One region of the Streptomyces sp. NPDC051214 genome, then DNA from elsewhere that is predicted to be linked to it. Evidence: predicted binding sites of a transcription regulator. Region 1 holds the regulator's gene; the other holds the start of a gene.
What was found. The regulator HrcA, encoded in region 1, represses chaperone genes, less so after heat shock. The targets are predictions, from matches to a motif close to TTNGCACTCNGNNNNNCNGAGTGCNAA.

Region 1 (10,558 bases):
GGACGTCGGCGGCGATGGTGGGTTCGGCGGCGGCGAGAGCGGCGGCGTCCGCGTAGTGCACCTTGGGGATGATCAGTACGTGGGTGGGGGCCTGCGGGTTGATGTCCCGGAAGGCGACCGTCGTCTCCGTCTCCCTGACGAGGGTCGCGGGCACGTCCCCCGCGACGATCTTGCAGAACAGGCAGTCAGCCTGCGGTTCGCCCGCCATACGGAGCCTCCGGTCCTCGCTCTTCATTGGTCCTCCCGCATGCTATCCGGCGACCTCAGGACCCCGGCAGCTCCGGTGCCGTCCTGGGGGGTGTCGTCTCCAGGGAAGCCAGGGCCAGGCGGATCGCCTCGTCCAGTTGTGGGTCCCGGCCCGATGCGTAGTCCTCCGGGGTCGTCACCACCTCCACGTCCGGGTCGACGCCGTAGTTCTCGACGCCCCAGCCGTAACCCTCCAGCCAGAACGCGTACTTCGGCTGGGTCACCAGCGTGCCGTCCACCAGGCGGTACCGGCTGTCGATGCCGATGACGCCGCCCCACGTCCGCGTCCCCACCACGGGCCCGATCCCCAGCGCCTTGATCGCCGCGTTCACGATGTCCCCGTCGGAGCCGGAGAATTCGTTGGCGACGGCGACGACGGGCCCCCGCGGCGCGTCCGCCGGATAGCTGTAGGGCTGCATGCCCCGCGGCAGGTCCCAGCCCACGATCTTGCGGGCCAGCTTCTCCACCACCAGCTGCGACGTGTGCCCGCCACGGTTCTCCCGTACGTCCACCACGAGACCGTCCCGGGCCACCTCCACCCGCAGGTCCCGGTGGATCTGCGCCCAGCCGGGAGCCTGCATGTCCGGCACATGGAGATACCCGAGCCGGCCGCCCGAGCGCTCGTGGACGTACGCACGCCGGTCCACGACCCAGGCGTGGTACCGCAGCGGCTCCTCGTCGTCCACGGGGATCACCACCGCGTGCCGCGGGTCACCCCCGCCCGCGGGCGACACCGTCAGCTCCACCGGCTTCCCCGCCGTGCCCACGAGGAGCGGCCCGGGACCCACCACCGGATCGACCGGCCGCCCCGCGACGGCAAGGAGGGCGTCCCCGGCACGCACCGCGACCCCGGGCGCGGCGAGCGGCGAGCGGGCGGAGGGGTCGGAGGTCTCGGAGGGCAGGACGCGGTCGATGCGCCACACCCCGTCCGCGCCCCGCGAGACATCCGCGCCGAGCAGCCCCTGACGTACCGCCGCACTCCCCCGGGCCCCGCCCCCCATGACGTACGCGTGCGAGGTGCCGAGCTCCCCCGCGACCTCCCACAGCAGGTCGACGAGGTCGTCGTGCGTGGCCACCCGGTCGAGCACCGGACGGTACCGGTCGAGCACGCCGTCCCAGTCGGTCCCGCCCAGGTCGGGCCGCCAGAAGTTGTCCCGCATCAGCCGCCCGGCCTCGTCGTACATCTGGCGCCACTCCGCGGCCGGATCGACGGTCTGCCGGACCCGGGTGAGGTCGACGGTGATGTTCGAGTCGGAGGACTCGTCGCCGGAGGCACGCCGGTCGCTCGGCACGACCTTCAGCTTCCTGTCGGCCCACAGCAGCACCCGCTTGCCGTCCCCGCTGACGGCGAAGTGGTCGGCGTCCGACGCCAGTTCCTCGATGCGCTGCTGTACGAGGTCGTAGCGTTCGAGCTCGGTCTGCGGGTCGGGGGCGGCCGGGGTGGCCCGGGACGCGCCGAGGACGCCGCGCACGGGGTGCCGCAGCCACAGGACGCCGTCCTTGGCGGCCCGCAGCGTCGAGTACCGGGCGGCCTCGACCGGGAACGGCACGATGCGGTCGGCGAGACCGTCGAGGTCGATACGGGTGACGGGCGAGCCCTCGCTGTCCGGGGTCTCGTCCTTGTCGGGCGCCTCGAAGGGCCGCCCGTGCCGCTGCGGCCCGAAGGGCGAGGGCGTGGTGGCGGCCAGCGTGATGAGGTGGGGCCGCGATCCGCCGACGAAGGCGAGGTCGAAGACGTGCTCGTCGTAGACGGGGTCGAAGGCCCGCGCGGACAGGAACGCCAGATGCTTCCCGTCCAGGGTGAACGCGGGCGCGTAGTCGCGGAACCGCAGCGGCGTCGCCTCGGACACCGAGAGGTCGGCCGTGTTCGCCAGCTTCAGCTGCCGCAGCGGACTCGGCCCCGGGTGCGACCAGGCGAGCCAGGCCGAGTCCGGCGAGAAGACGAGCCCGGTGGCGTCCCCGTGCTCCCCGCGGTCGACCTCACGCACCTCACCGCTCTCCCGCTCGACAAGGAGCACCCGGCCGTCGTGCGAGGCGACGGCGGCCCTGCTGCCGTCGGGCGCCACGGCCAGCGCGAGCACCCGGCCCAGCTGCCCGGCGGCGATCCTGCGCGGTGTCGCACCGGGCGCGAGGCCGGTGGCCGGCGCGAACTGGAGCGCGTCGTCGCCCTCCGCGTCCGTCACCCAGACGACGTGTTCCTCGCCGTCGACACGGAACGTGCGCGGCAGCCGTGCGCGCACCCCGTGCTCGGCGGCGAGCGCGCGGGCGGGCCCCTCGCGGTGCGTCACCCAGTGCACGCCGCCGCGCACGGAGACGGCACTGCCCCGTCCGGTGTGGTCGGGAGCGGCGGCGCCGAACCAGCGTGACGCGCTGACGGGATGCGGCTGGAGGTCGGTGCGCTGGCCGCCGAGACGGACGTCGAGGCGGCGGGGTACGGCGTCCACCAGGTCGTCGAGCAGCCAGAGTTCACCCGCGCACGCGTACACGACGCGGGTGCCGTCGGTCGCCGCGTGCCGGGCGTAGAAACCGTCGACAGGAGTGTGCCGGCGCAGGTCGGAGCCGTCGGGCAGCGAGGAGTAGACGGCACCGACGCCCTCGTGGTCGGAGAGGAAGGCGACGCGCTCGCCCACCCACAGCGGGTACTCGATGTTCCCGTCGAGCTCTTCATGGACGCGTACGAAGCGGTCCTCGTCCCCCGCGCCCCCGCCCCGGATCCAGAGCTTGCCCGCGGTGCCGCCGCGGTAGCGCTTCCACCAGGCGGCCTCGCGTCCCATCGGCGCGGAGAGCAGCAGGACTTGGCCGTCCCGGGTGCCGTACGCGACGTCCCCCACGATGCCGTACGGCAGCGTGTCCGCGGGCCCGCCGTCCAGCGGGACGGCCCGCGCCCAACTGCGGCGCAGCGAGGCCTGACCGGCCGTGCTGACGGCGAGGACCCGCCCGTCCGGGGTCCAGCCGCGCACCGAGGTGCGTGAACTGCCCCAGTGCGTCAGGCGCTTGGAGGGGCCGCCGTCGACCGGGGCGACATGCACCTCGGGGGCGCCGTCACGCGTGGACGTCCAGGCGACGGTCGTCCCGTCCGGGGAGACGCGGGGATGGTTCACCGGCGTGTTGTCGGCGCTGACGCGCCACGCCCGGCCGCCGTCGAGAGGCGCGACCCAGACGTCGTCCTCGGCGGTGAAGGCGACCAACTCGCCGCGCAGATGGGGAAACCGGAGGTACGCAGAGTGCCCAGTCAGTGTCACTCAGCCAGCCTAGGCAGCCGGGGCGGAGCCGGACAGGGTTTTGGATCACTTGCCCCTGATGCACGAGCAGCTCGGATGGGGCGTGACGGTCACCGTGACGGTCGCGGCGGGCGGCTGGCCGGGGTCATCCGGCTGGTCCGGCTGGTCCGGTTCCTCCGGCTGCTCCGGTTCGTCGCCTCCGGCGCAGTCGCCGAGCACGTCCACCCGGAACCACTCCTTGCCGTCGACCTTGGCGGTGAGGTTGCCGCGTACACAGTGCCCGTCGACGACGGACCACACGGAGCCCTTGACGGTGATGTCGCTGGTGTCGTCGGAGCCCTTGCCGGTCTTGGCCTGGCCCTGGCAGTCGACGGTGGCGACGGCGTCCCGGTCGGGGGAGCCGCTGGACGGTGTGACCCTGGACTTGTAGCGGGCGGTGCAGCTGATCCACAGCACGTCGAGATGCTGCCGCTCCAGCTCTTTGGTCGCCATCTCGTCCGTGGTGATCGCGATGGCCGCGGTGTTCATGCCGCCGTCGACCGGATCACACGCGGCGACCCCGATCACCGCCGCCCCCGCGAACCCGACGGCGCCCCACACCCGCCGACGCCGTCCGCGCACGACCACCGCACGATCACGTAAGCGCCTCAATGCCCCCATAGGCGGCAGAGTGCCATCACGGGCCGCCTGACGACAGCCCCCTTTCCGTCCAAAAAAACTGCGGCGGGCCGGGAGCGGTGCGGTGGCTTCAGCCGCGCAGCAACAGCCACTCCTGGAGTTCCACCAAGTTCCCTTCCGGGTCCTTGAGATGGGCGACCCGCATGCGGTCGGTCAGGGGGGCGGGGCCCTGGGCGATGATGCCGCCACGCTCGGCGATCCGGCCGCAGTACGCGTCGAGGTCGTCGACCCGCAGCACCACCAGGGAACGGTGGCCGGTCGCCGACTCCTCCAGCTCGTCGAGGAGCCGGGCCATCATCGAGCGGTCCTGGAGCGCGATCCCCGCGGAACCGACCGCCGGACTGAACTTCTCGTACGGCCCGTCCACCGCCCCCGACTGCGGTTTGAGGCCGAGGATGTCGGCGTAGAAGCGGTAGCAGGCACTGAAGTCCGATACGAGCAGCCGTACTTGGGCCAGTTCCACGGCATCTCCCTCACCCGGCGCGGGAGTTCAGGACCAGCGGCCGGTGCGTCCCAGGAGCAGTGCGGCCGCCGCCGTCCCCGCGGTCGACGTACGCAACACGCTACGCCCCAGGCGGTACGGCTTCGCCCCCGCGTCCGCGAAGGCCGCGAGCTCGTCCGGTGACACGCCGCCCTCGGGGCCCACCACCAGGACGATGTGCCCGGCCGCCGGGAGTTCGGCCGTGGCCAGCGGCTCGCTGCCCTCCTCGTGCAGGACCGCGGCGAGGTCGGCGGCGGCGAGCAGCGCCGCCACCTGCTTGGTCGACATGGCGTCCGCCACCTCGGGAAAGCGCACCCGGCGCGACTGCTTGCCCGCCTCGCGCGCCGTGGCACGCCACTTGCCGAGCGCCTTGAGCCCGCGCTCGCCCTTCCACTGTGTGATGCAGCGCGACGCGGACCAGGGCACGATCGCGTCGACGCCGGTCTCCGTCATGGTCTCGACGGCGAGCTCACCGCGGTCACCCTTGGGCAGGGCCTGTACGACGGTGATGCGGGGCTCCTGCGGCGCCTCTTCCCGTACGGAGCCCATCCGCAGGATCAGGCGGTCCTTGCCCTCGGTGTCCTCGACCACACAGTCGGCCCAGCGCCCGGCCCCGTCGGTCAGGACGACGTCCTCACCGGCGTGCAGCCGCTTCACGGAGACGGCGTGGCGCCCTTCGGGGCCATCGAGCACGTAGCGCCCGTCGCCCCCCACGGGAGTGTTCTGGAGGGTTTCGAAGGTCTCGACGACGAAGACGGGCGCGGTCACGCCTTGCCCCCGGAGGCTTCGGCCAGCTCGGCCGCCAGGACCTCGACCAGCTCCGCGGCCGGAAGCTCCCGCGCCATGCGGTGACCCTGCCCCGCCCACAGCGCCATGCCCTGCGCGTCACCGGCCTTGGCCGCGGCCTTGCGCAGGCCGCTGGTGAGGTGGTGGACCTGGGGATAGGCGGCCGGGGCGTAGGGCCCGTGCTCCCGCATGAAGCGGTTGACCAGGCCGCGCGCGGGGCGTCCCGAGAAGGCCCGGGTGAGTTCGGTACGGGTGAACAGCGGGTTGGTCATGGCCTGCTTGTGCAGGGCGTTGGCGCCCGACTCCGGGCAGACCAGGAAGGCCGTACCGAGCTGCGCGGCGTCCGCGCCGGCCGCGAGCACCGCGGCGATCTGCGAGCCGCGCATCAGGCCGCCGGCCGCGACGACCGGGATCTGCACGGTGTCGCGCACCTGCGCGATGAGCGAGAGGAGGCCGAGCCCGGCGCCGTCCGTCTCGGGGTTGTCGCGATGCGTGCCCTGGTGGCCACCCGCCTCGATGCCCTGTACGCACACGGCGTCGGCACCCGACCACTGGGCGGTCTGCGCCTCTTCGGGCGAGGTGACGGTGACGACGGTGAGGGTGCCCACGCGCGCGAAGGCGTCGAAGACGTCACGGGTGGGGCAGCCGAAGGTGAACGACACCAGCGGCACCGGGTCCTCGACGAGGATCGCCAGCTTGGCGTCGTAGCCGTCGTCGCGCCCGCTGTCCGGGTCGCCGAGCTGCGTCTCGTACCAGGCGGCCTCACCGGCGAGCTGGTTGCGGTAGACGTCGACGGCGGCGGCATCGGCGTACTCGGGCTGCGGCATGAACAGGTTCACGCCGAACGGGCGGCTCGTGAGCCCCCGCAGCTGTTTGATCTCCTGGTACATCCCGTCGGCGGTTTTGTATCCGGCGGCGAGAAATCCGAGCCCCCCGGCATCGGAGACGGCCGCGGCGAGCTGGGGGCACGAGGCGCCGCCCGCCATGGGGGCCTGCACGATCGGAAGGCGGCAGAGATCGGTCAGTGCGGTGGGCATGAACGCATCGTGCCATGCCCTGGGCGGGCGGCCGAATCGCCCCTTGCACCGGGCCCGGGGGCGCCTGCGGCGGGCTACAGACTTTCCCGCCCACCCGCCCGATACCCCGCATGAAACAGCAGTGCTCCGGTGCCGGAGAGCGAACCCTCCGGCACCGGAGCACCAGAACCTCAGCGGCCGTTGAACGCGTCCTTGAGGCGGGAGAACAGGCCCTGCTGACCCGGCTGGAACTGCCCCGTGGGCCTCTCCTCGCCGCGCAGCTGCGCGAGCTCCCGCAGGACCCGCTCCTGCTCCGCGTCCAGCTTGCTCGGTGTGAGGACCTCGACGTGCACGATGAGGTCACCGCGACCGCCGCCCCGCAGGTGCGTGATGCCCCTGCCGTGCAGCGGCACCGACTGGCCGGACTGGGTGCCCGGCCGGATGTCGACCTCCTCCAGGCCGTCCAGCGTCTCCAGGGGCACCTTCGTGCCCAGAGCCGCGGCCGTCATGGGGATGGTGACCGTGCAGTGCAGATCGTCCCCGCGCCGCTGGAACACGGCGTGCGGCAGCTCGTGGATCTCCACGTACAGGTCGCCGGCGGGGCCACCGCCGGGGCCGACCTCGCCCTCGCCCGCGAGCTGGATCCGCGTGCCGTTGTCGACACCGGCGGGGATCTTCACGGTGAGCGTCCGCCGCGACCGGATGCGGCCGTCGCCGGCGCACTCGGGGCAGGGGGTGGGCACGACCGTGCCGAAGCCCTGACACTGCGGGCACGGCCGCGACGTCATGACCTGGCCGAGGAAGGACCGCGTGACCTGCGACACCTCGCCGCGACCGCGGCACATGTCACACGTCTGCGCGGACGTCCCCGGCGCGGCACCTTCACCGCTGCAGGTCGTACAGACGACCGCCGTGTCGACCTGTATGTCCTTGGTGGTCCCGAAGGCCGCCTCGTCCAGGTCGATCTCGAGCCGGATCATGGCGTCCTGGCCACGGCGCGTGCGCGACCGGGGGCCACGCTGCGACGCCGTGCCGAAGAACGCGTCCATGATGTCCGAGAAGTTGCCGAAGCCACCGGCCCCGAAACCGCCCGCACCGCCGCCGCCCGCCTGGGACAGCGGGTCACCGCCGAGGTCGTAGACCTGCTTCTTCTGCGGGTCCGACAACACCTCGTACGCGGCGTTGATCTCCTTGAAGCGCTCCTGAGTCTTCGGATCCGGATTGACGTCCGGGTGAAGCTCTCGCGCAAGCCTCCGGAAGGCCTTCTTGATCTCGTCCTGGGAAGCGTCGCGGCGCACGCCTAGTACGGCGTAGTAGTCCGTGGCCACTTACGACTCCGCCAGGATCTGTCCGACGTAACGTGCCACTGCGCGTACTGCTCCCATCGTTCCCGGATAGTCCATGCGGGTCGGGCCGACCACGCCGAGTTTGGCTACTGCCTCGCTGCCCGAACCGTAGCCGACGGAGACCACGGACGTAGAGCTGAGTCCCTCATGGGCGTTCTCGTGACCGATCCGTACGGTCATGCCCGAATCCGTGGCCTCGCCAAGCAACTTGAGCAGGACGACCTGCTCCTCAAGAGCCTCCAGGACGGGCCTGATGGTGAGGGGAAAGTCATGTCCGAAGCGGGTGAGATTGGCCGTTCCGCCGATCATCAGCCGCTCCTCGGTCTCCTCGACAAGAGTTTCGAGGAGTGTCGAGAGCACCGTCGCGACCGTGCCGCGGTCCTCCGCGTCGAAGGACTCCGTCATGTCCTGCACCAGCTGCGGCACGTCCGCGAAGCGACGGCCCGCGACCCTGCTGTTGAGCCGCGCCCGCAGGTCCGCGAGCGAGGTCTCGCCGAACGGGGCGGGACAGTCGATCATGCGCTGCTCGACCCGGCCCGTGTCCGTGATCAGTACGAGCATCAGACGGGCGGGAGCCAGCGAGAGCAGCTCCACGTGCCGCACCGTCGACCGCGTGAGGGACGGATACTGCACGACCGCGACCTGCCGGGTCAGCTGCGCGAGCAGCCGCACCGTGCGCGCCACGACGTCGTCGAGGTCGACGGCGCCGTCGAGGAAGTTCTGGATGGCCCTGCGCTCCGGCGCCGCCATCGGCTTGACGCCCGCGAGCCGGTCGACGAAGAGGCGGTACCCCTTGTCGGTCGGGATACGGCCCGCGCTGGTGTGAGGCTGGGCGATGAACCCTTCCTCCTCCAGCGCCGCCATGTCGTTGCGGACGGTGGCCGGCGAGACCCCGAGGCTGTGCCGCTCGGTGAGCGCCTTGGAGCCGACGGGCTCCTCGGTGCCGACGTAGTCATGGACGATGGCACGCAGCACCTCGAGCCTGCGTTCACTGAGCATCCGCGCAACACCTCCACCTTTTCGCCCTGGGGCCCGTCTGCCCCGCGGCCTTGCCTGGCACTCCCCGCAGGTGAGTGCCAGCCTGCACCGCGCCCAGTGTACGGCCGCGAGGTACGGGCCCGGCAAGGGCCGGACCCCATGTCGGTCCGACGGCCGGGGTGACGGCTGCCAAGCGGCCCGCGCGGGGCTAGCGTCGGCTTCATGGACGTGGCACTGGCTTGGGACGAGGCGGGTTGGGAGCGGCTCGCGCCGCACGTGGGACGCAGGCGCCTGCCGGTCTGGGACTGTACGGCGGGCCTGGTCGTCGGCGGCGAATCGGCGCTGATGATCGAGGCGGGCGCGACCCTGCGCGAGGGCGCGGAGCTGCGCAATCAGGCGCGCGGCATCCTCGGCGGGGGCCGCCGGGTCACCCATCTCGCCCTGACGCATCCGCACTTCGACCACGTGCTGGGCGCCGCGGCGTTCGCGGGGGTGGAGGTGTACGGCGCGGTCGGGCTCGACGCGCTGCTCACGAGGGGGCGCGACGAGCTGCGTGACGACGCCGTGCGGCAGGGGGTCGCCCCGGACGCGGCGGCGGAGGCGGCCGACCTGCTCGTCCGCCCGCGCCACGCGGTGTGCGGGGAGTGGACGCTGGACCTGGGGGGCGGGGTGCAGGTCCTGCTCGCGAACGTCGGCCCGGGTCATACGGGCCACGACCTTGCCGTCCTGATCCCCGGCACGGGTGACACTCCCGAGATCGTCTTCTGCGGCGACCTGGTCGAGGAGTCGGGCGAACCGCAGGCCGGCCCCGACGCGGTCCCGGCGCGGTGGCCGGCCGCGCTCGACCGGCTTCTGGACCTGGGCGGCGAGAACGCGCTGTACGTGCCGGGGCACGGCGCGGTGGTCGATGCGGCTTTTGTCCGCGCGCAACGCGCCACACTGGCGGCTCGCTTCGGCGTGTCGTAGCCGCTCGTACGCCGCTTCTCTTATCGTCATGCGAATGCGCCAGTACTCCGCAGACTTGACCCCGCCGTGGAAGAAGCCGAAGCCCGTGCCGGAGGTCGCCGCGGAGGCGGACCTCGTGGTGGAGGAGCTGAGCACCGGTTTCTGCGGGGCGGTGATCCGCTGCGAGAAGACGGCGGAGGGTCCGACGGTGACCCTGGAGGACCGCTTCGGCAAGCACCGCGTCTTTCCGATGACGCCGGGTGCCTTCGCTCTGGAGGGCCGGACGGTGACGCTGGTCCGCCCGTCCGCTGCCTCCACTCCGGTACGTGCCACGCGTACCGCGTCGGGTTCGGTGGCCGTGCCGGGGGCGCGGGCCCGGGTCGCCCGCGCCGGGCGGATCTACGTCGAGGGACGGCACGACGCGGAGCTCGTCGAGCGGGTGTGGGGCGACGACCTGCGGATCGAGGGCGTGGTCGTCGAATACCTGGAGGGCATCGACGATCTCCCGGGGATCGTCGAGGAGTTCTCCCCCGGGCCCGACGCGCGCCTGGGCGTCCTGGTGGACCACTTGGTGCCCGGCTCGAAGGAATCACGGATCGCGGCGCAGGTGAGTTCTCCTTCGGCCCTCGTGGTGGGGCACCCCTACATCGACGTGTGGGAGGCGGTGAAGCCGTCGTCGGTGGGGATCGCGGCGTGGCCCCGCGTCCCGCGCGGCCAGGACTGGAAGACGGGCGTCTGCGAAGCGCTGGGCTGGCCCCCCAACACGGGCGCCGCGTGGCAGCGGATCCTGGGCTCGGTGCGCAGCTACCGCGATCTTGAGCCTGCGCTGCTGGGACGCGTGGAGGAACTGATCGACTTCGT
Region 2 (10,558 bases), on a different contig from region 1:
GGTCGGCGGACAGCAGCCGCCGGACCGTCTCCACGCCGCCCAGTCCGGGCATGCGTACGTCCATCAGAATCAGGTCCGAGCGGTCGGCGCCCCAGCGGCGGAGGACTTCCTCGCCGTTGGCCGCCGTCGTCACACGCTCGACGCCGGGCACGGTCGCCACCGCGCGGCGGAGCGCCTCTCGGGCAAGCGGGGAGTCGTCGCAGACGAGGACGGATGTCATGACTGTCCTCCGCGGCTCTCACAGCTGCTGCGCGTCACCTTGAGCCTCCAGGCTGGTACATATTCGTCACCTGTGCGGTTGACGCTCTCGGACATCTGCCCGAGCGCTTGTTCTTTCAACCGCCTCGCACTCTCAACGACGGTCACCCGAAAGAGTTACGGGGCGGTCAGCCACGTTCGGCACTCTACGTGAGGGCGCGGACACAGAGCAGACAGCGCAAGAGACCCTCAACCTTTCATCACAACCCATGCCCCATTTAGCCCTCTTCCTTCCCTTTTGCTGGTGTCTGTGGCTAGATTTTCCAATGAGTCATATTTTCATCTCCTTAGACAGTAGATGTACGGTCGTGGGCACCGTATCCGCGCAGAACGGCTACCAGGAGACAAGCAATGGCAGATTTCTCCCGCCTTCCCGGACCGAACGCTGATCTCTGGGACTGGCAGCTCCTCGCGGCCTGCCGCGGGGTCGACAGCTCGCTCTTCTTCCACCCCGAGGGCGAGCGGGGCGCGGCACGCAGCGCGCGTGAGAACTCCGCCAAGGAGGTCTGCATGAGGTGCCCGGTACGCGCGGAGTGCGCGGCTCACGCCCTCGCGGTACGGGAGCCGTACGGCGTGTGGGGCGGGCTCACCGAGGACGAGCGCGAAGAGCTCATGGGCCGCGCGCGCAACCGCCTGGTCACCACGTCGGCGCCTTCGGCGTCGGCCTCACACGGCGGCATGATCACGCACACCTGAAGGAACGTTTCTCCAAGAAGCGCTCAGCACTCCACGCCGAGCGCTCAGCGCTCCGCGGCGCGCGCGAGGTGGTCCAGCGTGGCCGCCACCGCGGGCACCTGCGCCAGATCGGGCAGGGTGAGCGCGACGATCTCGCGCTGGACGGCAGGCTCCACCGTCACTGTGCGTGCACCTTTGGGGCGAACAGATTCGATGGCCAGTTCGGGCAGCACCGCGACCCCGAGGCCCGCGCCGACCAAGCCGATCACCGCCGGATAGTCGTCCGTCGCGAAATCGATCCGGGGCACGAAACCCGCCCCTTCGCAGACCTCGACCAGCTGCCTGCGACAGCGCGGACAGCCCGCGATCCACGGCTCGTCGGCCAGTTCCCCGATGGCGACCGACTCGGCCTTGGCGAGCCGGTGCCCCTCGGGCACGAGACCGACGAGTCGGTCGGCGAGCAGGGGCCGTACGACCAGGTCGTCCCACTCCTCGGCGGCGGACGCGCCTTCGTAGCGGAAGGCGAGCGCCACGTCGCAGTCGCCCTCGCGCAGCATCTCGACCGAGCGCGGCGGTTCGGCCTCCACGAGCGAGACCCGGGTGCCGGGGTGGGCGGCGCGCAGGGCGGCCAGCGCGCTCGGCACCAGCGTCGAGCTGCCGCTGGGGAAGGAGACGAGGCGGACGCGGCCCGCCCGCAGGCCCGCGATGGCGGCGACCTCCTCCTCGGCGGCCGTCAGGCCCGCCAGGATTCCGGTGGCATGCCGGACCAGGGCCTCGCCGGCCTGGGTCAGGCGCATCTCGCGCCCGGTGCGGATCAGCAGCGTCGTACCCGCGGACGCTTCGAGCGCCTTCATCTGCTGGCTCACGGCGGGCTGCGTACAGCCGAGCTCGCGCGCGGCGGCGGAAAAGGAGCCGCTGAGGGCGACCGCACGCAGGACACGGAGATGACGGGCCTCGATCATGGATCAAGCATAAGTGACGCTTGGGGTGATCGCCCAATAATGCGTCGACGCTTTGGGCTAGCTCGCCTAGCCTTCCGCCATGAAGCTTCTTTCCGTGAATCAGGGCCGGTTCAAGGCCGTGGACTACACCGACGCCCCTTCGGGCGGCACCGCAATCGACAAGCAGCCCGCCGAAGGGGCCGTACGGGTGACAGCTCCGGGCCCGAAAGGCGTCGGCGGGAGCGGCCTCGCCGGGGACGAGGTCTGCGACACGCGGCACCACGGCGGCGACGACCAGGCCGTGTACGCCTACGCGCGCGAGGACCTCGACGCGTGGGAGCAGTTGCTCGGCCGCGCGCTGCCCCATGGCTCCTTCGGCGAGAACCTCACGACGTCCGGCCTCGACGTGAGCGGCGCGAAGATCGGCGAACGCTGGCGCGTCGGGCCCGAGTTGCTCCTGGAGGTGACGTCGGGCCGCATCCCTTGCCAGACGTTCCAGGGACATCTCGGCGAGACGAAGTGGGTCAAGCGCTTCACTCAGCGGGGCCTCCCCGGCGCCTATCTGCGGGTGATCGAACCGGGCGAGATCCGCGCCGGGGACGCCATCGCCGTCGTGCACCGGCCGGAGCACGACGTCACCGTCGCCCTCCAGTTCAGGGCGGTGATGACGGAGAAGCACCTGCTGCCGAGCCTGCTGGCCGCCGGGGACGCGCTGCACCCCGAGGTGATCGAGGCGGCTCGTAAGTACGCGGACAAGTACGGTTCACGGACGCCGTGACCGGTGGTCCCCGGATCTCACTAGCCTTGGTCCATGACTACGGCTCTGATTACGGGATCGACCGCCGGTATCGGCGCGGCCTTCGCCCGGCGGCTCGCCGGTGACGGCCACAACCTGGTCCTGGTGGCACGGAACACCGAGCGGCTGCGGGAACAGGCGACCGAACTGCACGACCGGCACGGCATCGAGGCGGAGGTGCTCACCGCGGACCTCGCGACCGACGACGGGATCGCCGCCGTCGAGAAGCGCCTCGCGGACCGCAGGAACGCGGTCGACCTCCTGGTGAACAACGCCGGGTTCGGCAACAAGGGCCAGTACCTGGAGGTGCCGATCGAGGAAGAGCTGACGATGCTCAAGGTGCACTGCGAGGCGGTGCTCCGGCTGACGTCGGCGGCGACGGAGTCGATGCGGGAGCGGGGCCGCGGTGGCGTCGTCAACGTCGCCTCCGTGGCGGCGTTCGTGCCGCGCGGGACGTACGGCGCCTCGAAGGCGTGGGTCGTGCAGTTCACGCAGGGGGCGGCGAAGGACCTGGCCGGTTCCGGGGTGCGGCTGATGGCCCTGTGCCCCGGGTTCGTACGGACCGAGTTCCACGAGCGGGCCGGGATGGGGACGTCGAACATCCCCAAATGGATGTGGCTCGACGCGGACAAGCTGGTCGCGGCCGCGCTCGCCGACTTGGCGCGGGGCAAGACCCTCTCCATCCCGGACCCCCGCTACAAGGCACTGATGGGCGTGGTGAAGGTGACGCCGAGGGCGCTGCTGGGCGGAGTGACGTCGAGGACGGGCAGGAAGTACGGCCCGCAGTAGAGCGCCCCGTAAGGGGCGCGGGGAACTGCGCGAGGACGGACGCCGATCCGCAGACGGCGACGGCGAGAAACCCGGCAGACGAGCATCCGAAAACACTGAGGCCCGGCGCCCCCATCAGGGGCTCCGGGCCTCAGTTCAGCTACGCGGCAGCGTCAAGCGGGGTCAGTGAGAGTGACCGTGCCCATGCCCAGCGCCAGCGTCGCCCTCTTCCTCGGCCGGCTTCTCGACGACCAGCGTCTCGGTCGTCAGGAGCAGCGACGCGATGGACGCGGCGTTCTCCAGCGCGGAGCGCGTGACCTTGACCGGGTCGATGACGCCGGCCTTGACCAGGTCGCCGTACTCACCGGTGGCGGCGTTGAAGCCGAAGCCCTTGTCGAGCTCGGCGACCTTCGAGGTGATGACGTAGCCCTCGAGGCCGGCGTTCTCGGCGATCCAGCGCAGCGGCTCGACGGCGGCGCGGCGGACGACCGCGACACCGGTGGCCTCGTCGCCGGACTTGTCGAGGTTGCCCTCGAGGACCTTGACGGCGTGCACCAGAGCGGAGCCACCACCGGAGACGATGCCCTCCTCGACCGCGGCGCGGGTCGCGGAGATGGCGTCCTCCAGACGGTGCTTCTTCTCCTTGAGCTCCACCTCGGTGGCGGCGCCGACCTTGATGACGCACACGCCGCCGGCCAGCTTCGCGAGGCGCTCCTGGAGCTTCTCGCGGTCCCAGTCGGAGTCCGTGGCCTCGATCTCGGCCTTGATCTGGTTGACGCGACCCTCGACCTCGGAGGCGTTGCCGCCGCCGTCGACGACCGTGGTGTCGTCCTTGGTGATGGTCACGCGGCGGGCGGTGCCGAGCACGTCCAGGCCGACCTGGTCGAGCTTGAGGCCGACCTCTTCGGCGATGACGGTGCCGCCGGTGAGGGTGGCGAGGTCACCGAGCATGGCCTTGCGACGGTCGCCGAAGCCGGGGGCCTTCACCGCGACGGCGTTGAAGGTGCCGCGGATCTTGTTCACGACCAGGGTCGACAGGGCCTCGCCCTCGACGTCCTCGGCGATGATCAGGAGCGGCTTCGAGGCGTTGGTCTGGATGACCTTCTCGAGCAGCGGCAGCAGGTCCTGGATGGACGAGATCTTGCCCTGGTGGATCAGGATGTACGGGTCGTCGAGGACGGCCTCCATACGCTCCTGGTCGGACACCATGTACGGGGACAGGTAGCCCTTGTCGAAGGCCATGCCCTCGGTGAAGTCCAGCTCGAGACCGAAGGTGTTGGACTCCTCGACGGTGATGACACCGTCCTTGCCGACCTTGTCCATCGCCTCGGCGATGAGCTCGCCGACCTGCGGGTCCTGGGCGGACAGACCGGCGACGGCCGCGATGTCGGCCTTGTCGTCGATCGGGCGCGCGGTGGCGAGGAGCTCCGCGGAGACGGCCGCGACGGCGGCGTCGATGCCCTTCTTCAGGGCGGCCGGGGAGGCGCCGGCGGCTACGTTGCGCAGGCCTTCCTTGACCAGGGCCTGGGCGAGCACGGTCGCGGTGGTGGTGCCGTCACCCGCGATGTCGTTGGTCTTGGTCGCCACCTCCTTGACGAGCTGCGCGCCGAGGTTCTCGTACGGGTCCTCGACCTCGACCTCACGGGCGATGGTGACGCCGTCGTTGGTGATGGTGGGAGCGCCGAACTTCTTGTCGATGACGACGTTGCGGCCGCGGGGGCCGATCGTCACCTTGACCGTGTCGGCAAGCTTGTTGACGCCGCGCTCGAGGGCGCGACGGGCGTCCTCGTCGAACTTCAGGATCTTCGCCATGGGAGCGGTTCAGCCCTCTCGAAAAATCGGTTTCAAACGAACTGCGCCCCTCGCCGCCCGGCAATCAGCAGCGGGGTGACCAGGGGCGCAACTCAAAAGCAAAACTGGTGAAGCAGGTGAATTACTTCTCGACGATCGCGAGGACGTCGCGAGCCGAGAGGACGAGGTACTCGTCGCCGTTGTACTTCACCTCGGTGCCGCCGTACTTGCTGTACAGCACGACATCGCCGACCTTCACGTCGAGCGGCAGGCGCTCGCCGTTCTCGAAGCGGCCCGGACCCACGGCGAGGACAGCACCCTCCTGGGGCTTCTCCTTCGCGGTGTCCGGAATGACCAGGCCAGAGGCCGTGGTCTGCTCGGCGTCGAGCGGCTGGACCACAATGCGGTCCTCGAGCGGCTTGATGGCAACCTTGGAGCTGGCGGTCGTCACGATCCGGTCTCCCCCTTCGGAGATCTACGGGGTTAACAGTCTGGGGTGGCGACCAGGTGGATCCGTCGTCGCGGGTGCCGGACCTGCCCGTCGCTGGTTGGCACTCTCCAGTGGTGAGTGCCAAGGCCGAGACTAGGACGACGATTAGCACTCGGTCAAGCGGACTGCTAATTCGCTGACGCGGGTCTTATCTTGAAGGGGACGCCGAGGGGCCCCCGCGCCCCTCGGGGCAACGTTCTTTCGCGCCGGGCGGTTCCGTCTCCGGGGCCGTGTGCCGCCCGGATTCCGGCGACCCCGCGGGCGGGGCGCAGCTGGGCGACGCCCCCGGTTTCCGCGGCGGGACGTTCTCCGCCGCCTTGCGGCCGAGGCGCTCGATCGGGTCCACCGACTGTGCGCACCCGGTGAGCAGCGCGGGCGCGAGCACACCCGCCGCGACGGCCGCGGCGAGGCAGCGGCGCGCCCGCGCCCGCCCGGTCACAGGTAGTCCTCCAGCCTGGCCACCGCGTACCCCTTGTCGGTGACCGTCTTCATGACCTTGCGGACCATGTCGGGCATGCTGCCCTTCCAGTCCTCGCGCCCCCGGAAGTGCGTGAGGATGATGTCGCCGGGGTGCAGGTCCCGGTCCCACTCGCGCCACTCCATGTGGTCGGCGAAGGCCTCGGACGCCCACAGCGGCACGGCCTTGATGCCGCAGGACTTGGCGGCCCGCAGCGTGTCCGCGTTGTAGTTGCCGTACGGCGGGCGGAAGAGTTCGGGCCGCTTGCCGTAGCGCTTCTGGATGACGTTCTGCATGCCGCAGATCTCGCGGCGCTGGCCCGCGTACGAGAGGCCCGGCATGTAGCGGTGGTTGAGGGTGTGGTTGTTCAGGACGACACCGCGCGACTGCATCTTCTTGAAGTAGCCGTAGTCCTCCTTGACCAGGTAGTCGCTGAGGAACGCGGTGTACGGGATCTGCAGTTCGCTCATCATCTTGAGCAGCGCCGGGTCCTTCTCGGCGCCGTCGTCGATGGTCAGGAAGACGATCTTCTTCTTGGTCGGGATCGTCGTGAAGACGGGCGGCAGACTCGCCTGCCCCTTGACCTCGAACCCCTTGCGGGTGGTGATCGTCGGCTTTTTGGCCGGTGCGGGCGGCGCGGCCAGCGGGGTCTTCGCCAGGCCCCAGCGCTTCGCGGCGGCGGCACGGGCGACCTGGGCGACGCGGAGTTTGTGGGCGTAGGAGTCCAGGGCGCGGGCGGGCGGCGCGTCCAGGCGCTGCTGACCGGGGGCGGGGTTCGCTCCGCCGTCGGCGCCCGAGGCACAGCCGGAGGCGATGGCGGCGACGACGAGCACGGCCACCCCGGCGCGCACCTGTCCCCTGGCCCGACGCCGCGCCGGGCCCCGCCTCCGGCTCTTCCACCTTGGACTGAATTTGTCGTTTTGTCGTACTAGTTGCATGGCGCCGGATCTTTGCAGCTCACAGGCCCGCTGCCGGGCCGACACCGCCACCGGGCGCGCACCATCCACCGACTGGCCCACAATGGGCCGGGTGAACGACCTCGACCGCGCCTCGACCGCCCTGACCTCCTTCTCCGCGCTCCTCACCCCCGAAGGCCGGTCCCTGCTCGATCTCGACGAGGTACGGGAGGCCGATCCGGCCCGGGAGCTGGCCGTCGCGACGCGCCTGCGCCGCGACCACCCGGCGGAGCTGGTCACGGCGGTGCTCGCGCAGGCGCGGCTGCGGCGCCGCGCGGTGGCGAAGTTCGGGGCCGAGGACGCGAGGCGGATGTTCTTCACCCCGAACGGCGTCGAGCAGGCGACCCGTACGAGCGTGGCCGTGCACCGCGCCGAGAGCTTCCGGGCGCTCGGCGTACGGAGCGTGGCCGACCTCTGCTGCGGCATCGGCGGTGACGCGATCGCCCTCGCGCGGGCCGGGGTCGCCGTCCTCGCCGTCGACCGTGACCCGCTGACCTGCGCGGTGGCGCGCGCGAACGCGGACGCCCTTGGCCTCGCCGACCTCATCGAGGTGCGCGAGGCCGATGTCACCGAGGTCGACACGTCCGCGTACGACGCGGTCTTCGTGGACCCGGCGCGGCGCGGCGGGCGGGGCCGCATCTTCGATCCGGAGGCTTACTCCCCGCCGTTCTCCTGGGCGATCGAGGCCGCCCGCAAGGCCCCGCACGCGGCGCTGAAGATCGCCCCCGGCATCCCGCACGAGGCGGTGCCCGCCGACGCCGCGGCGGAGTGGATCTCGGACGGCGGGGACGTGAAGGAGGCCGTGCTGTGGTTCGGCACGGACACCCCGTCCTCGCACCGCGCGACCCTGCTGCCCTCGGGCGCATCGCTGTGGTCCTCGCTCGACGCGATGCTGCCGGATCCCGGGGTGCGTCCGGTGGGGCGCTATCTGTACGAGCCGGACGGCGCCGTCATCCGCGCGCATCTGGTCGCGGAGGTGGCCGCGCGGGTGGAGGGCGGTCTGATCGACGAGACCATCGCGTACGTCACCTCCGACGCCCTGCACGCGACGCCGTACGCGGTGGCGTACGAGATCACCGATCAGCTCCCCTTCGGCGTGAAGAAGCTGAAGGCGGTGCTGCGGGAGCGGGAGGTCGGCATCCTGACGGTGAAGAAGCGGGGCTCCGCGGTGGAGCCGGAGGAACTGCGGCGGAAGGTGAAACCGCAGGGCAAGAACTCGGCGACGGTGTTCCTCACGCGGGTGGCGGGCGCGCCGGCGATGCTGATCGGGCAGCCGGTGGACGTTCCTGAGAGCAGCGGCCCCGGGCACCGTTGATCACCGGCTCCGCCGAGTTCGTCCTCAAACGCCGGACGGGCTGATTGCTTCGGCTCGCCCCAGCAACAACTCCCGCTCCCGCCCATTCCGCGTGAGCCCCGCCGCCCGCTCGAACTCAGCACGCGCCTCCGCCGCACGCCCAAGACGTGCCAGCAGGTCGCCCCGCACGCTCGGCAGCAAGTGGTAGTCCTTCAGGGCGGGTTCCTCCGCGAGCGCGTCCACGAGCAGCAGCGCCTCCGCGGGACCCGAGGCCATCGACACCGCGACCGCGCGGTTCAGTTCGACCACCGGTGAGGGAGCCCGCGCCGAGAGCAGTTCGTACAGGGCGACGATCTGAGGCCAGTCCGTCTTCTCGTACGAGGGCGCGTTGGCGTGGCAGGCGGCGATCGCGGCCTGGAGCTCGTAGGGACCGGGGCCGCCCGTCGATGTGGCCCGCGCACGGGCGAGCGCGGCGAAGCCCCGCCGGATCAGCGGCCGGTTCCAGTGCCGCCGGTCCTGGTCCGCGAGGAGCACCGGCTCGCCCTTCGGCCCCGTACGCGCCGCCGAACGGGACGCCTGGAGCTCCAACAGCGCGGCCAGGCCGTGCACTTCGGGCTCCCGGGGCATGAGCCCCGCCAGCACGCGCGCGAGACGCAGGGCGTCCTCGCACAGGGAGGGCCGCAGCCAGTCGTCGCCCGCCGTGGCCGCGTACCCCTCGTTGAAGATGAGGTAGATGACTTCGAGCACCGACCCGAGCCGGGCCTCGCGCTCGGCCCCGTACGGCACCTCGAAGGGCACGCCCTTGGTCGCGAGGGTGCGTTTCGCGCGCACGACGCGCTGGGCCACCGTCGCCTCGGGCACCAGCATCGCGCGGGCGATCTCCGCCGTCGCGAGACCGCCGAGGAGGCGCAGGGTGAGGGCGATGCGGGCCTCGGCGGAGAGCACCGGGTGGCAGGCGGTGAAGACGAGGCGCAGGAGGTCGTCGTCGATGTCGTCGGGGTCCATGGGCTCATCGACGTGGGGCGGCGCCGCCTCCAGGTCGCGGCCCATCTCCGCGAGCTTGCGCGCGTAGCGCTCCCTGCGGCGTACGAGGTCGATGGCGCGGCGCTTGGCGGTGGTCGTCAGCCAGGCGCCCGGGTTGTCGGGGACGCCGGTCCGCGGCCACTGTTCGAGGGCGGCGACCATCGCGTCCTGCGCCAGCTCCTCCGCGATGCCCACGTCGCGCACGATCCGGGCGACGCCCGCGATGAGGCGCGGGGACTCGATGCGGAAGACGGTCTCGATGGCGCGGTCAGGAGAGTCCGGCCGAGAAGTGTCCTGGCGAGGAGGGGCCGGGCGAGGAGAGGCCGGGCGAGGGGGCTCTGAGGAGTGGGCCGTCACGGCCACCCATCAGAGCACCCTGCGCGAGGCACCGCAAAGGGTCGGCGTCGGGGGCGTCAGCCCTCGATGATCTCCCGGACCTCCGCCGTCACGGTCCACTGCTCGTCGTGGGTCCTCAGGAACCGGCCGGCCCACTCGACCGCTTCGGCCTTGTCCTTGCACTGCGTGATGGAGTAGCCGCCGACGACCTCCTTGGCCTCGGTGAACGGCCCGTCCGTGACGGAGAGTCGACCGCCCTCCCAGTGCACCTGGGTGGTCTGGGCGCTCGGGGTGAGGCCCGCGGTCTCGAGCATCACCCCGGCCTTGGTGATCTCCTCGAGCAGCGCGCCCATGCGCTCACCCATCTCGGGGCTCGGGCCGCCCTCGGGCGAGTTCTTCTCGTCGACGCGGATCATCGTCAGAAAGCGCGGCATGGTGATCTCCCAACAGGTGGAGGCGGGGCTTCTCCTCGCCTCTCACCCATGCGTCGAACGGGAGACACCCGGATCGACACCGCCGCCCGGATTCTTCGGAGAATTTTCTCGGGCATACGTTTTAGCAGGTCGCGGCCGCGCGGGGGCGCGATGCAGCACCGCCGTGGCCACGGCCGCCGCCACGAGCAGCGCCGCGGCGACCCCGAACGCCGTCGCGTAGCCGTCCGCGAGCCCGCCCGGCCCCCGCCTCTCCCCGGTGACGCCCGACGCCACTGTCACCAGGACCGCGAGCCCCAGCGAACCCCCCAGCTGCCGGGAGCTGTTGAGCAGCCCCGAGGC

Region 2: a site for HrcA is predicted at 5,825-5,851, ahead of groES (co-chaperone GroES). Genes of this name have one in related genera too.

The regions. Positions count from the first base shown of each region.
Region 1 covers NZ_JBFBAT010000002.1:543,203-553,760, reverse strand. The annotation lists gene AB0M70_RS06840 (HIT domain-containing protein) at 1-208, opposite strand, end outside; gene AB0M70_RS06835 (S41 family peptidase) at 264-3,482, opposite strand; gene AB0M70_RS06830 (hypothetical protein) at 3,534-4,088, opposite strand; gene AB0M70_RS06825 (VOC family protein) at 4,216-4,608, opposite strand; gene AB0M70_RS06820 (16S rRNA (uracil(1498)-N(3))-methyltransferase) at 4,636-5,394, opposite strand; gene AB0M70_RS06815 (nitronate monooxygenase) at 5,391-6,449, opposite strand; gene dnaJ (molecular chaperone DnaJ) at 6,620-7,756, opposite strand; gene hrcA (heat-inducible transcriptional repressor HrcA) at 7,757-8,773, opposite strand; gene AB0M70_RS06800 (MBL fold metallo-hydrolase) at 8,975-9,718, shown strand; gene AB0M70_RS06795 (DUF3097 domain-containing protein) at 9,753-10,558, shown strand, end outside.
Region 2 covers NZ_JBFBAT010000010.1:190,704-201,261, forward strand. The annotation lists gene AB0M70_RS26595 (response regulator transcription factor) at 1-220, opposite strand, end outside; gene AB0M70_RS26600 (WhiB family transcriptional regulator) at 610-954, shown strand; gene AB0M70_RS26605 (LysR family transcriptional regulator) at 999-1,895, opposite strand; gene AB0M70_RS26610 (MOSC domain-containing protein) at 1,975-2,652, shown strand; gene AB0M70_RS26615 (SDR family oxidoreductase) at 2,686-3,459, shown strand; gene groL (chaperonin GroEL) at 3,622-5,250, opposite strand; gene groES (co-chaperone GroES) at 5,372-5,680, opposite strand; gene AB0M70_RS26630 (polysaccharide deacetylase family protein) at 6,155-7,114, opposite strand; gene AB0M70_RS26635 (methyltransferase domain-containing protein) at 7,197-8,447, shown strand; gene AB0M70_RS26640 (RNA polymerase sigma factor) at 8,472-9,710, opposite strand; gene AB0M70_RS26645 (YciI family protein) at 9,863-10,219, opposite strand; gene AB0M70_RS26650 (MFS transporter) at 10,262-10,558, opposite strand, start outside.